3 regions of the Dorea acetigenes genome follow, and region 1 is predicted to be linked to each of the others. Evidence: predicted binding sites of a transcription regulator. Region 1 holds the regulator's gene; each other region holds the start of a gene.

Region 1 (5,169 bases):
CTCGATGGAAAGAGAAAGCGGAGTTACATCCAGAAGAAGGATGTCGCCTGCGCCTGCATCTCCGGCTAATTTACCGCCCTGTACAGAAGCGCCGAGCGCTACACATTCATCCGGGTTCAAAGACTTGCTCGGCTCTTTTCCTGTAAGCTGTCTTACCTTATCCTGTACCGCCGGGATACGTGTAGAACCGCCTACCAAAAGTACCTGACCCAGCTCAGAAGCTGTAATTCCCGCATCAGATAATGCTCTTGTCACAGGCTCTGCTGTCTTCTCTACCAGGTCATGTGTCAGCTCATCAAACTTAGCTCTTGTAAGATTCATATCAAAATGCTTCGGACCCTCCGCTGTAGCTGTAATGAACGGCAGATTAATATTGGTTGTTGTAGCAGAAGATAATTCCTTCTTCGCCTTCTCTGCCGCTTCTTTCAATCTCTGGAGTGCCATTTTATCTACAGACAGATCTACGCCTTCCATCTTCTTAAACTCAGCCAGCATATAATCTGTAATCTTCTGGTCGAAGTCATCTCCGCCCAATCTGTTATTGCCCGCTGTGGAAAGTACTTCGATAACACCGTCGCCGATTTCAATGATAGATACATCAAATGTACCGCCGCCAAGGTCGTATACCATGATCTTCTGCTCTTTTTCATTATCCAGGCCATATGCAAGAGCCGCTGCCGTAGGCTCGTTGATAATACGCTTTACATCAAGGCCTGCAATCTTACCTGCGTCCTTGGTAGCCTGACGCTGTGCATCGTTAAAATAAGCCGGAACGGTAATGACTGCTTCCGTAACCTTCTCTCCAAGATATCCTTCTGCATCTGCTTTCAGTTTCTGCAGAATCATTGCGGAAATCTCCTGCGGAGAATATTTCTTACCATCAATTGTCACTTTATAATCTGAACCCATCTCTCTCTTAATAGAAGAGATTGTCTTCTCTGCGTTCGTTACTGCCTGACGCTTTGCCGGCTCGCCCACCAGACGCTCACCTGTCTTTGTAAATGCAACTACGGACGGTGTTGTTCTCGCGCCTTCTGTGTTTGCGATGACTACCGGCTGTCCGCCTTCCATAACGGCAACACAGCTATTTGTTGTACCTAAGTCAATACCAATTATTTTTCCCATGATTCTATTCCTCCTATAATGAATTTAAATTACCAATATTAATTCGCAACCTTGACCATACTGTGTCTCACTACGGAGTCACGATACATATATCCTTTTTGGAATTCTTCGGCTACGATATTTTCCCCGAAGCTCTCATCTTCCACATGCATAACTGCATTGTGGAAATCAGGATTAAATTCCTGACCGACAGCCTCTATGGGCTTTACGCCTGCCTCTTCCAGTGTCGTCATAAGCTGCTTATAAACCTTCTCCATTCCCTGAACGAATGGATTTTCTTTTTCTTCTCCGGCCACCGCTGCAAGCCCTCTCTCAAAATTGTCTACAACCGGAAGAATCTTTTCTATGATATCTTTCGCCCCTACTTCGTACATCTGGGACTTCTCCCTTTCTGTACGCTTGCGGAAGTTATCAAACTCTGCCATCTGACGGGTAAGTTTATCCGTCAGCTCTTCTATTTTCTCATCTTTCTTATCTTTTTTATTCTTTTTCCCGAAAAACTTGTTCTTTTTCTGTCCATCCTCTGACGGTTCTTCCTCAGAACCATCCTCAGGCTCCTGTCCGTCCTCCGGGACATCCTCTGCCGTCTCTGCGCCAGTCTCTTCCTCAGCCGGAGTCTTCTCAGCATTTTCCTGCTGCGCTGCTTTCTTCGCCTCTTCGACGGCTTCTTTCACCATCTCTTCCTGACTCTTCTCCTGATTCATTTCCTGATTTTTATCCAAGGGTCCTTCCACCTTTCTTACACTTTTTTATGGAAAATCGCATCCAGCTCATTCTGCAAATGCTTCAGCGATTTTAATACATGTTCATAATCCATCCGCTTCGGTCCGATAATACCAATTGTTCCCTTCATACCATCTCCCAATTCATAAGTTGCAGTTACAACGCTGCAGTCTTTCATGGTCTGAACCGGTGTCTCATCTCCGATATATACCTGAATTCCGGTATTCTCTTCCTGTGACAGTGTCTGTGTCACCAGTTCGGTAAGCTGCTGCTTCTCTTCAAATGCACTGATGATTTCCTGCGCACTCTGCTTATCCGAAAGTTCCGGATATTTGAAAATATTGGTCGCCCCGCTGGTGTAGATCTGCATATCCTCGTCGATCTGGATAGCATCAGCCACAGCATCCAACACATTACTAATTACCTTACTGTGAATCCCTGCCTGCTCCTTCAGCCTTGCAATCAGCCCCAGATTAATCTCTTCTATGGACATACCATTAAGTGTGGTATTCAGCAACATATTCAGCTTGAGAAGATTTTCACTGCTAAGCTCTTCGCCTACGGTAATGATTTTGTTCTTAATCACATTGCCTCCCAGCACGATCACTGCAATAATCTGCTCTTCATCAACCTGTGAAAGCTGAATAAACTTAATCTTATTAGCACTGTTCATGGGAGTCGAAATCATTGTAGCATAATTGGTGTTGTTCGCGAGAACCTTTGCTGCCTGCTTCAGAAGAAGTTCCATCTTATCTGCCTTCTCAAGCATCTGTTCCTGCATCTCATTGAGCTCCTGCTCCTTCTCCTCCATCAGCATATCTACATATAACCGGTAACCTTTGTCAGAAGGAATCCGCCCTGCGGATGTGTGAGGCTGTAGAATATAGCCAAGCTCTTCCAGATCCGCCATCTCATTTCTGATGGTAGCAGAACTCAGATTCAAATCCGTATATTTGGAAATGGTTCTTGAACCTACCGGCTCGCCTGTTTCCAAATATGTCTGGATGATTGCGTGTAATATTTTCATCTTTCTCTCACCCAGCTGGTCTTTCGCCTGCATCTCTTCGCCTCCTTCTTCTTTCTGTTAGCACTCATTTAATCCGAGTGCTAATCTTTACGACTATTAATTTAGCACTACTGCTTTCATTTGTCAACACTGTTTATATTTTTTTTATTTTGTTAATTGGGGACGTAGTAAAGCGACGCTTTACTACGTCCCCAATTAACATTTGTGGTGTACCCAACTGTCATTTCCCCTGTACCTATCTATCCACTATCCACTTTATTATAAACATCCGTACACAATTTTTCTGCTCTTCGTACACCTATTTTTAATTTCTCGCACAATCTTTTTATGTACTCTTTCCTGTTTTCCTTTTCTTCAAATACCTGATGCAATAACGTCAGCTTCTTTTCTTCATATAACTTTTCTGCAATATATAATGCAAGCTCCATATATTGCAATTTCACATCATCCGAATAATCTAAAAATAATTCTGTTTGCCGTATTCTATGAAAATCTTCAAACTCAGAATAATCACGAAAATGTTCTTTATATATACGAATTGCTTTTGAATCCAATATGCCTGTCGTTTCTGTCATATAATCTGCCATACTGCTATATTTATAGCGCACCGGATTTTTTACCATATTAGCTTTCACAGGATTCAGATGAATATATCTTAAACATGTCCAAAAATATCTGTCATTCTCAATACACTCACTCATGAAACGATTTTGAAAGACATGTCCATTTCGACGATGTTTATAATTATAATAGGATGCGTACTCTGCTAAAACCTTAGCCATGAACAAAGATAATACTTCGATTTCTGCCCGAATGATAAAATGGGCATGATTAGACATAATACAATATGAATATATTTCAACTTCCAGTTTCTCAAGATGTTTTAAAATAATCTTTTTTAAGTAAAGTTTTTCACGCTGCATATAAAATATTTTTTCTTTATTTATTCCTTTTACTACAACATGATAAATACCTGTTGCACTCTTTTTTCGTCTGCATGTTGCCATTTCAGCCCTCCTTCCGTCTAATCAGGTACAGGGCAAAATGCAGTTGGGTACACCACAAATGTTAATTGCAGACGTAGTAAAGCGACGCTTTACTACGTCTGCAATTAACTAGCTCAGTTCCACCTTTGCCGCTTCGTCCGGCTTGAACTCATTCTCCAGATCGTAAATATTATGCCCGGTAGACTCACCCAGCACACGCCCCTCCAGAGAATAACAGCGGATAAAGCGCTTTACGTCAATGCTTGACCAATGCTCTACATCCCAGCTCATATATCCGTCTTCGTCGGATTTTTTCTCTTTCAAGTACAGATCCACCTGGCGTCCATCCCGCATCAACTGAATCAATCCCCGTGTTCCGTCAACTTCTAATTCTACTTTTTTTACTGTGTCATATACTTTCATTTGCATTCCCTCCACTTATGCATTGAGATACTTTTACATCGGTATACGATGATATCACTTATAGAAATTATACATTTTGTTATCTAAAAACTCAATGCTGTTTGCGGATAAATTCCATCCATTCTTTGATTTCTTTTTCTTTGCCGTTATCCCCCGGTTCATAAAACCTGGCATCTTTAATTTCATCCGGCAGGTACTGCTGTTCTACATAGTGATGTGGATAATCGTGAGCATATTTGTAGCCGACCCCATGCCCCAGCTTCTGGGATCCGCCGTAATGTGCATCCTGCAAATGTGCCGGAACTGTTGTTTTATACTGCCTTACATTTTGGGTTGCCGCCGTGATTGCATTCACCGCCGAATTGCTCTTCGGAGCAGTCGCCACATACAGCACCGCCTGTGACAGGATAATCTGTGCCTCCGGCATTCCTACCCGCTCCACTGCCTGAGCCGCGGATACCGCTACCGTCAGCGCCATAGGATCTGCATTCCCCACGTCCTCTGACGCGCAGATCATAATTCTCCTGGCAATAAACTTAATATCTTCCCCGGCATAAAGCATTTTCGCCAGATAATAAACTGCAGCATCAGGGTCTGAACCACGCATACTTTTTATAAATGCAGAAATCGTATCGTAATGATTGTCCCCTGTCTTATCATAGCGGACCACCCGCTTCTGGATACATTCACCTGCCACATCCAGCGTCAGATGTATCTTTCCATCCTCACTCCGTTCTGTGGTAAGAATTCCCAATTCCACTGCATTTAACGCATTTCTCGCATCTCCGCCTGCAATATCTGCAAGAAATTCCAGGGCATCCTCGTCTATCTCTGCATGATAGCTCCCCATTCCCTTTTCTTTGTCATACACCGCCCGTTTCAACA
Region 2 (5,169 bases), on a different contig from region 1:
TGGAGCCAAATGCAATGAAAAGATTCTGCGGGTTCAGTCCCACTGCCTTGTCTACCAGCTCACCCGCATTAGGAATGGAAACCCCTATCTTCGCCACCACCACTGATTCATCCAGTATTTCATAAGCTGACAGCTCTTCCGCAATGGAATCCCCCAGCACTACGGAACCCCGGAAATGTTCCATCGGCACAATATCTTCCCCGGAAATGGCGTCATCTGCCGCATCACTACTCTGTCCGCCGCCATCTTCACCCGAAGCATCCTCTGAATCCGGGACTCCCAGAGCCTGTATCTTCGCATCAACCTCTGCCGTATCAGCCTCTTCCAATTGCTTCAGGATTTTAACCCCCTCCGAGACATCCACCTCTTCCACCGTCGCTTTTTTGTACACGAAAAAACAGATAATACTAATGATAACGACTACAATTACCACAAAAATTATCTGCCTGACCTTCCCGCTATCCGCTTTTACTCTCATTTTCCTGCTACTCCCTCTTATGCTGTATGCATATATATTTTATTGTAATGTTTTCCTCGAAAAATGTCAAATAGCTTATATGCATCTTTACAAAATATGATATAATATGTTACGATTTACAGCCACCTTGGAATAAAAAACAAATTCGTCGTGCTTACACGTAAAGAAAGGAATACCCATTATGATAATGCTTAAAATAGATGTTAAAAAATGCATGACAGAACTTCTGCTGCGAAGTACTTTCGACTCATTCTCCTTCATCGAAGGAACAATTACCACCTTCTGCCAGTTCACCATTGACGGTTTTTTGCATAAATCCTTTTTTGAGGAAGCGCCTGAAAAAGAATATGCTGACTGGAAAGATTTGCGGGAATACTGTTTTTCTATCATCAAAGGAAAGCAGACACCTTTGGATTTCAAATTCATCCTTTCCCTTCCCGAAGAAGGGATTGCTTCCCTGATTTCAGAAAATTCTCTTGATTTCCGTCCGGCGGACGTACAGGGGCTGTATCTGAACTTCCGCTATGACGGCATGAACCTCACCTGCATCACCGGGACATCCTTTAAATCTTTCTCCATGGACAAATCCCTGGAACAAAGATGGGACAAATGGGTGCAGAATTTTTTTACGGAGAAAGGAATTGATTGGGATTTAAGCTCTTAGCATTTCAAAAAAAGGTGATATGCCATCACCCTTTCGAGGGTAAGTATATCACCTTTTTCCTTCTTCACTATATGATTTTTATTTTGTTAAAAGCATCATAATCTCATTGCTTCTCTTTACGAACGCCGTCATTTCTTCCGGACTCAATGGCTTATGTGCCAGCATTGCAAGATCATAAAGCTGTTTGCAGATAACAGAAACATTCTCATTGTCTTTATGTTCCACCACAAACTGTACCAGAGGATGATTTGCATTCAGAATCAACGTACTTTCGCTGCCGAACATAGCCGGATCCATGCCCGCCATGCCGTACATCTTCATCATCTCCTGCATACGCCTGTTCTGTTCAGACAACGTAATCATAGAAGCAACATTATCATCCTTTAATTTCTCAACCTTTACATCCAGCTTGTCATTTCCCAGTTCTTTGCGGAAAATCTCAATCAGGCTGTCTGTGGTTGCCTTAAAGGTCTCCTTCTCTTCTTCTGCAATCTCTTCCTTCACAGAATCTGTCACATCTGCATCAATACGCTGGAAACGAATATTGGGATTTCTCTGCTCCAACTGTGTAATAAACGGGGAATCAATATTATGTCCCAGTATGACAGCATCCAGCTCCTGCGCTTTAAACATATTGATATACTGGCTCTGCTGCTGTTCATCCGTAACATAGTAAATCGTGGTCTTTACTTCTTCTACGTTGTTTTCACCATTCTCTTCACTGTTGTCACTGCCGTCTTCCTTTTTCTCTTTCGGGTCAATGACCGTTCCGCCATTCTCTTCGACACATTCTTTTAAAGTCAGATATTTATGGTCAATATTCTTGAACAGAATGTAATCCATCATCTTATCACAGAATTTCTCATCCTTCAGGCATCCGAATTTGATAAATGGACTGATGTCATCCCAGTATTTCTCATAATTCTCCTTATCTGTCTTGCACATGCCGCTCAGCTTATCTGCAACCTTCTTGGAAATGTAATCTGCAATCTTATTCACAAATCCATCATTCTGTAATGCACTTCTTGATACGTTAAGCGGAAGATCTGGACAATCAATGACACCTTTTAATACCATAAGAAACTCTGGAATGACTTCTTTGATATTATCTGCAATAAACACCTGGTTGTTATATAATTTAATCGTACCTTCAATAGAATCATATTCCGTATTAATCTTCGGGAAGTACAGAATCCCTTTTAAGTTAAACGGATAATCCATATTCAGATGGATCCAGAAAAGAGGCTCTTTGTAGTCCATAAATACTTTTCTGTAGAACTCCAGATAATCTTCCTTCGTGCATTCGTTTGGATGTTTCGTCCAGAGCGGCTCCGTATCGTTCAGTGCAACCGGGCGCTTGTTGATCTTTACCTTCTCTTTGGCAGGAGATACTTCAACCATCTCCTTCTCACCGTTCTCATTTTCCTTCTCTTCCATCTTGGCTTCTTCGTGAATATGCTCTACCACCACGTCATCATCGCGAAGATCCGCCTCGTCAATAGTCTCATATTCCTGTTCGGCATTCGCCTTGGATACATAAATCGGAACCGGCATAAAGGAACAGTATTTCTCCAATACTTCTCTTGCCCGGTATTCATTAGCAAATTCCAGACTGTCTTCATTCAGGAACAGGGTTATCTCAGAACCCACGCTTTCTTTGCTTCCATCTGACATCTCGTATTCTGTACCGCCGTCACTCTCCCAATGTACAGGAACCGCGCCTTCTCTATAGGAAAGGGTATCAATATGAACCTCATCCGCCACCATGAATGCTGAATAGAATCCCAAACCAAAATGACCGATCATATCATCTTCTGTCGTTTTGTCCTTGTACTTCTCCAAGAATTCTGTCGCACCGGAAAATGCAATCTGCGTAATGTATTCTTCTACTTCTTCCGCCGTCATGCCAAGACCGTTATCAATAAATTTCAGCGTCTTCTCCTCCGGATTCACAACTACCTGTATCTGAGGCTTATAGTCTTCCGGCATCTCATATTCGCCCATCATGTCCAATTTCTTCAGCTTCGTGATTGCATCACACCCATTAGAAACCATCTCACGGAAGAAAATATCGTGATCGGAATATACCCACTTTTTAATAATCGGAAAAATGTTTTCACTGCTGATTGATAAAGAACCTTTTTTCGTTGCCATGTATACCACTCCTTATTTTTATTATTTTCTATTGCTTTTATCACAAAGTGTTCTTTTTTCTCGCTAGAAGATATGATAATACCTTGAATTTCAAATGTCAATAGAAAATTAGCACTCTTTTCGCAAGAGTGCTAACAAATTTCTTAAAAGAATAAAATTTTAATAAACTCTACTTACTCCACGCTCTTCAAAGATTCTACCATATCGATCTTCTTCAATTTGAAATACATGACTCCATTTACAAAGAAAGAAAATCCCAGCGTAAACAACATACTATAGATATAACTTGAAAAGTCAATGATTCTCCCAAACATTGCGGAATCTACTTCTACCGTTTCGATGATAAACCGATGCAGCAAAATTCCAATCACGATACCCGCCGCCATACCAACAAAAGTAAGAATGATATTTTCACGGTATACATAGGCGCTCACCTCTCCGTCATAGAACCCCAATACTTTCAGGGTTGCCAGCTCTCTGCGCCGCTCTGTAATATTGATATTATTCAGATTATAAAGCACTACAAACGCAAGCATTCCTGCAGACACAATCAGCACAATCACCACCAGGTTCAGGCTCTTTAACATGTCATTTAGCTGCTGCTCAATATCGTGAAGATAGCTGACATTCAGCACCGCGTCCTGCTTCAGTATCTTCTCACCGGTTTCCTCCATCTTGGCATTGGTCTCTCCCACCGTCTTAAAATAGATACAGTTCACAGTGAATTCTTCATCATAGATTTCTTCATACAAATTCCTGGACATATACATATAATGTCCCATATAATTTTCACATATATTTGCAACCTTTACTTTATGGTTCCCGAAATCCGTATCCTCAATCTCAATGGTGTCTCCCTCTTTCACATCCAGCATCTTTGCCGTCTTCTCACTCAGAATGACGCCGTCATCCCCAAGTGTATATTCCTCTTTGCCCACACGGTCATGGAATTTTACAAATTCATCTATCTGCCCCAAATCTTCCGGAACTGTCTGGTACGCTTCCCTCTTATTAGAATCATGAACCAGCGTCACCGTACGCATATTTACATCCAAAGACTCTTTGATGCCCTCTTCTTCCTCTATATAAGCAGACAGATTTTCCTTCTCTTCCTCCGTCACATTTTCCTGAAGGTATGCCATACCGTCATAAATTTGAATTTCCTCATACTGGATGTCCGCAATTTCGTAGATAGAATCCTTCAGTCCAAATGCAAACAACATCAGACCCATGCACCCGCCAATTCCAAACACCGTCATAAAGAATCGTTTCTTATAGCGGAAGAGATTACGTATCGTAGATTTCCACGTGAAACTCAAATGTTTCCAAATAAACGTAATTCTCTCCATAAATACACGTTTTCCACTCTTGGGTGACGGTGGCCGCATCAAAACTGCCGGCTGCGCCCCCAACTCTCTATAACACGCAGCTCCGGTTGCCGCCAGCGTACATGCCGTCGCAGCAACAGTAGCCATAACTGCATAATACATATTATATGGAACCAGGATATCATTCATATAAGGATAAATAATGCCATACGCATATATGATGATATAAGGAATCACTTTCTCTCCAACCAGGATCCCCAAAACACTGCCTCCAAGCGCGGCGGCCAACGCATACCCCAGATATTTAGACGCAATGGCAAACCTACCGTATCCCAACGCTTTCATCGTACCAATCTGCGTCCTCTGCTCTTCTACCATACGCGTCATGCTTGTCAGGCTAATCAGCGCTGCCACTAAAAAGAACAGTACCGGGAACACTCCTCCGATTGCCTTCATACGGTCTGCATTCTCCCCATAGCCGGAATACTCCGGCAGAACACTTCTGTCATATACATACCAAACAGCTTCTCCTACATTAGATAATT
Region 3 (5,169 bases), on a different contig from region 1:
CTTTATGGCCAGCCCTTTCAGATTGGGTACTGTGAATTTACTGCGGCGGACAATGGGAAACTTAAAGAGTTAAATAGATTGTTGGAAGAAGAAAAAAGCCGGAATGTAAGATATGCGCCGTTGGCATCTTTTCACATTGATTCGGAGTCGGTGGAGGGTGCGCGGCGGATCTGTACACTGATAGATGAGCTGTTTCCAATTGCTATGGTTGTGGCGCTGGTTATCGGGCTGCTGGGATCAGGGCTGGTAATCATGCAGTCTGCGCGGGAAGCGGCATGTCTGCGGATTCTTGGCGTTACAAAGAAGCGTGCCCGCTGCATGTTGATTTTTGGACAAGTGTTGCTGTGTGCTGCGGCGATTGCGCTTGTCACGCTTGGTCTGGCCCTATTTGGAAAGACATTGTTTACAAGAAGCATTGAAACGCTGGCACGCTGTTTGGCGCTGTATTTCTCAGGATGCGTCTGCGGAGCAGTACTGGCGGCAATACAGGTGACCGGACGAAAGTGTCTGGAGCTGTTGCAGATAAAGGAATAAGAAGGTTGGAGGGAGAAGTATGGCGGTTTTGAGTCTGGAAAATGTAACGTATAGGTATAAGAATGCGCAGAGGGCGGCAGTGTCAGGAATCTCCTGCGAGTTTGAGGAGGGGAAAGTTTATGCAGTTGTGGGAGCTTCCGGTTCGGGAAAATCTACGTTCCTGTCTTTGCTTGCGGGATTGGATCTGCCGACAGAGGGAACCATCAGATTTCAGGGGGACAGCCTGGCAGAGTTGAATCTTGACCGGTACCGGCGGGAAAGTATTTCTATGATTTTTCAGGTATTTCATCTGTTTCCGCTTCTGACTGTTATGGAAAATGTCTGTTTTCCTATGGAGTTGTGTGGCATAACTCCCAAAGACGCCAGGCCGCGGGCGGCCAAATTGCTGGAAGCTGTGGGTATCCGGGAGGAACAGATGAAACGCTTCCCGTCAAAGCTGTCGGGAGGAGAACGTCAGCGGGTAGCTATTGCCAGGAGCCTTGCATCTAACGCGAAAATTATTCTGGGGGATGAGCCGACGGGGAATCTTGACGGGGAAAATACGCAGAATATTATGGATATACTCTGCGAGCTTGCTCATAAGAAAGGATACTGCGTTATTCTCGTGACGCATGATATGGAGGTGGCAGAGATGGCTGACGTGTCATTCCGAATGAAAGATGGTAACTTTGTTTCCTAAAAAGTAGTAGTAGGTTTTCCCTTTATTTCTGCTATAATCAAAGAAAATAAGCTTCACAGAAAATTCACAAAATTATTAGCGCTTTCGCTTGACGAGTGCTAAAATATGTGTTATAACACATGCAGAACAAAGGAGAAGGAAAGAAAGGAACCGGCAGAAAGGTTCCGTTTTCTTCCCAATCATCCCCAGTTCCAGTTAACAAGATGTTTTTAATTAGGAAAAGGAGCGATGACTTATGATGACACCTAGTATTTTTGGAGAGAACTTATTTGACGATTTCTTTGATGACTTTTTTGATTTTCCGTCCTTTGACAACAAAGAGATGCGGAAAGCAGAACGCAAATTATATGGACGCCATGCGGCGAATATGATGAAGACCGATGTGCAGGAGCATGATGACCACTATGAAGTGGATATTGACCTGCCGGGCTTTCAGAAAGATGAACTTTCCCTGGAGCTGAAAGCCGGTTATCTGGTAATCAGCGCAGCAAAGGGACTTGACAAGGACGAGAAGGAAAAGAAAACAGGAAAATTTGTCCGCCGGGAGCGTTACGCAGGCAGCATGAGCAGATCTTTCTATGTCGGCGAGGATGTAAAGCAGGAAGATATTCATGCGAAGTATGAGAGCGGAGTATTGAAACTGAGTATTCCGAAGGCAGAGACAAAGAAATCAGCGGTTGAAGATAAGAAATGCATTGCCATCGAGGGATAACGGCACCTCTTTATATAAATTGAAATAATATAGCCCGGAGTGCGGAGAGCTCTATAGAAAAGCTGTCTGGCTTCGGGCTTTTTTAAAAAAGTGCTTGCAATCTGCGGAAATCTATGATAAAGTATTAGGCGTGTCAGAGATGACGCGGGTGTAGTTCAATGGTAGAACACCAGCCTTCCAAGCTGGATACGTGGGTTCGATTCCCATCACCCGCTTTTTTTCTTTACCCAAAATTGACTGAAAATTTAGAATATTAAAATAAAATCAAAAAACTAATTGACAAAAAACGAGGTTTATGCTATTATATACTCAACAAAAGAAAACAGAGTTTTCACTTTTTATAAAAAAACCTAATCTAAAATCTAAAAAAGGAGGTACGGACCAACAAAAACTTAATCCACTACTCATAATCTAAGAAAGTCGAAGGTGTAGAAAATGAAATTACTGGAATTTGACGAATAGCTCGTTCGAGAAGAAAAAGAATCGAACGAGCTAAAATTTTGTTTACAAGAGGAAAAGAAATTGTTAAAATACTATCAAAATAGAAAGAGGAGTTGAGTGGGCTATGGTTTATATTAGTGAGAAAAGCAATACGGCACCGGAGAATCTGGAGAATCCGACGGCAAAAAGCGTTTATGGGCTGTTGGATAAGCTTAAAATCCCTTATGAGTGTGTGACGAATGATGTAGTTGAGACGATGGAAGAATGCATTGAGGTAGATAAAGCGCTGGGGACAGAGATCCGGAAGAGCATTTTTTTATGTAATAAGAAGAAAACAAGCTTTTTCCTGGTGGTAATGCCTGCGGGGAAATCTTTAAATACAACAGAACTGGGGAATAAAATAGGTGTGTCTCATCTTTCTTTTGCCCCTGCGGAATATATGGAGAAATATTTAAAGGCTCTTCCTGGTTCGGCGTCCGTGATGGGGCTGATAAATGACGAAGATGATTATGTGCAGTTGATTATGGATAAAGAAGTGGCAGATGAAGAGTGGTTTGGATGCAATCCGGGAATTAATACGTCTCATTTAAAAATGAAGACGGCGGATTTGCTGAATAAGTTCTTGCCTAAAATCAGGCATAAAGCGAAGATTGTTGCATTTTAGTGTGAAAAACAGGGGCATCGCCCCTGTTTTTTTACCAGGAAATATTTATTATTCGGGCAATTTGCTGAGAGCTGCTTCGTCGGCGACAATCGTTACGTCGTTGTGAAGCTGAAGAATCGAAGCCGGAATTGCCGGAGTGATTGGTCCGTAGAGGATTTCTTTTAAAATATCTGCTTTGCTCTCCCCGCTGATAATTACCAGGATTTTTCTTGCCTGCATGATACTTTTGATACCCATGGTGTAAGCCTGCTTTGGAACGTCCTCTTCGGAAGCGAAGAAGCGTTTGTTTGCTTCAATGGTGCTTTCTGTCAGGTCGATGCAGTGCGTTTCTTTTTCAAATGCGGCGCCCGGTTCGTTGAAGCCGATGTGGCCGTTGTGTCCAAGTCCCAGAAGCTGCAGGTCGATGCCGCCTTCTCTTGCAATGATTTGATTGTAATCGCTGCAGGCTTTCTCAGAATCCATTTCCAGCCCATTCGGCACAAAGGTCCGGTTTTTATCAATATTTACGTGATCGAACAGATTCGTATTCATAAAATAACGATAGCTCTGGCAGTTATCAGGTCCTAATCCTTTATATTCATCCAGATTGATACTTGTAACATGAGAGAAATCCAGATCTCCTTTTTTATACCATTCAATCAACTGCTGGTAGGTTCCCACCGGAGAGGAACCGGTTGCCAGACCGAGTACACAATCCGGTTTCATGATAATTTGTGCGGAAATAATATTTGCTGCTTTGCGGCTCATGTCTTGATAATTCTTTGCTCTGTAGATAATCATAATGTATGTTTCCTTTCTAAATTGAAAATAAATAGTAATAGTAGTGCTTCTGTTGTTTTTAAAATATACCATAATCCTATTTGTTTCAATAGAGTTTATATCGATGGAATCTACTTTCATACTTAGAAAGTAACGACATGGAGTTGTGCAAAACAACCAAAAAAGAATAAAAAAACTGTAAAAAACGCGTAAAAATTTTGAAAAGGTTGAAAGAATTTTCAGGATGAAGATATGGTATTGAAATTAAATTCACCAATGGCTATACTGGGTTCAGAATTAAGGAGCGAAAAGCAAAGGAGGTCAGAATATGACGAAGATGAATGAGAGAGTAGAGCAATTGAAAGGAAAGTTGATTGTATCTTGTCAGGCATTGCCACATGAACCGCTGCATTCCTCTTTTATTATGGGAAGGATGGCGCTGGCGGCAAAGATGGGTGGCGCATACGGAATACGTGCGAATACAAAGGAAGATATTCAGGAAATCCAATCCCAAGTGGATCTCCCGATTATTGGAATTGTAAAAAGAGATTATGACGACAGCTGCATTTATATTACTCCGACTATGAAGGAAATTGAGGAGTTAATGGAGGTAAAACCGGAAATTATTGCTATGGATGCAACCATTTCCAAAAGACCTGGCGGGAAAAGCCTGGATGAATTCTTCCGGGAAGTGAAGGAGCGGTACCCGGAACAGCTTTTTATGGCGGACTGTTCTACGGTGGAAGAAGCGCTGCATGCAGATGAGCTGGGATTTGATTTTATCGGAACTACAATGGTTGGATATACCGAACAGAGCAAAGGCGACAGGATTGAAGAGAATGATTTTGAAATCCTGCGCAAGATTGTTGCGCAAGTAAAGAACCGGGTGATTGCAGAGGGAAATATCAATACACCGGAGAAGGCAAAGCGTGTGATTGAACTGGGAGCATTCAGTGTGGTGGTTGGCTCCATTATTACAAGACCACAGTTGATTACGAAAGCATTTGCCGAGGCATTGGACTAAATATTTTAACATAAGTAACTGTAAATCAATCAAAGGATTCATGAAAGGGAAAAGGAGAAAGAGAACATGAGAAATTTAGACAAGTACAAAGGAGTCATTCCTGCGTTTTATGCTTGTTATGACGCAGAGGGAAATATCAGTCCAGAAGGCGTACAGGCTTTGACAAGATATTTTGTGGACAAAGGTGTGAAGGGCGTATATGTCAATGGCTCTTCAGGAGAATGCATTTACCAGAGTGTAGAGGATAGAAAGGTAGTGCTGGAAAATGTAATGAAGGCGGCTGAAGGAAAGCTTACGGTGATCGCTCACGTTGCATGTAACAATACAAAAGACAGTGTGGAGCTTGCAAGGCATGC

Evidence for each region. Region 1 encodes HrcA, which represses chaperone genes, less so after heat shock. Its sites were predicted from a motif close to TGTTAGCACTCNNNNNNNNNGAGTGCTAACA; they were not measured.
Region 2: the regulator HrcA is predicted to act here: its motif matches at 3,403-3,433, upstream of htpG (molecular chaperone HtpG).
Region 3: the regulator HrcA is predicted to act here: its motif matches at 1,287-1,317, upstream of OCV99_RS05265 (Hsp20/alpha crystallin family protein).

What each region holds. Positions count from the first base shown of each region.
Region 1 covers NZ_JAOQJU010000007.1:105,908-111,076, forward strand. Annotated here, with positions in the region: gene dnaK (molecular chaperone DnaK) at 1-1,125, opposite strand, end outside; gene grpE (nucleotide exchange factor GrpE) at 1,164-1,829, opposite strand; gene hrcA (heat-inducible transcriptional repressor HrcA) at 1,865-2,908, opposite strand; gene OCV99_RS08235 (transposase) at 3,115-3,882, opposite strand; gene OCV99_RS08240 (hypothetical protein) at 3,991-4,284, opposite strand; gene OCV99_RS08245 (replication-associated recombination protein A) at 4,376-5,169, opposite strand, start outside.
Region 2 covers NZ_JAOQJU010000025.1:16,309-21,477, reverse strand. Annotated here, with positions in the region: gene OCV99_RS14455 (GDSL-type esterase/lipase family protein) at 1-478, opposite strand, end outside; gene OCV99_RS14450 (DUF5721 family protein) at 660-1,142, shown strand; gene htpG (molecular chaperone HtpG) at 1,221-3,296, opposite strand; gene OCV99_RS14440 (FtsX-like permease family protein) at 3,470-5,169, opposite strand, start outside.
Region 3 covers NZ_JAOQJU010000003.1:181,775-186,943, reverse strand. Annotated here, with positions in the region: gene OCV99_RS05275 (ABC transporter permease family protein) at 1-534, shown strand, start outside; gene OCV99_RS05270 (ABC transporter ATP-binding protein) at 554-1,213, shown strand; gene OCV99_RS05265 (Hsp20/alpha crystallin family protein) at 1,449-1,925, shown strand; tRNA gene OCV99_RS05260 (tRNA-Gly) at 2,070-2,140, shown strand; gene OCV99_RS05255 (prolyl-tRNA synthetase associated domain-containing protein) at 2,491-3,030, shown strand; gene nagB (glucosamine-6-phosphate deaminase) at 3,079-3,810, opposite strand; gene OCV99_RS05245 (N-acetylmannosamine-6-phosphate 2-epimerase) at 4,127-4,813, shown strand; gene OCV99_RS05240 (dihydrodipicolinate synthase family protein) at 4,880-5,169, shown strand, end outside.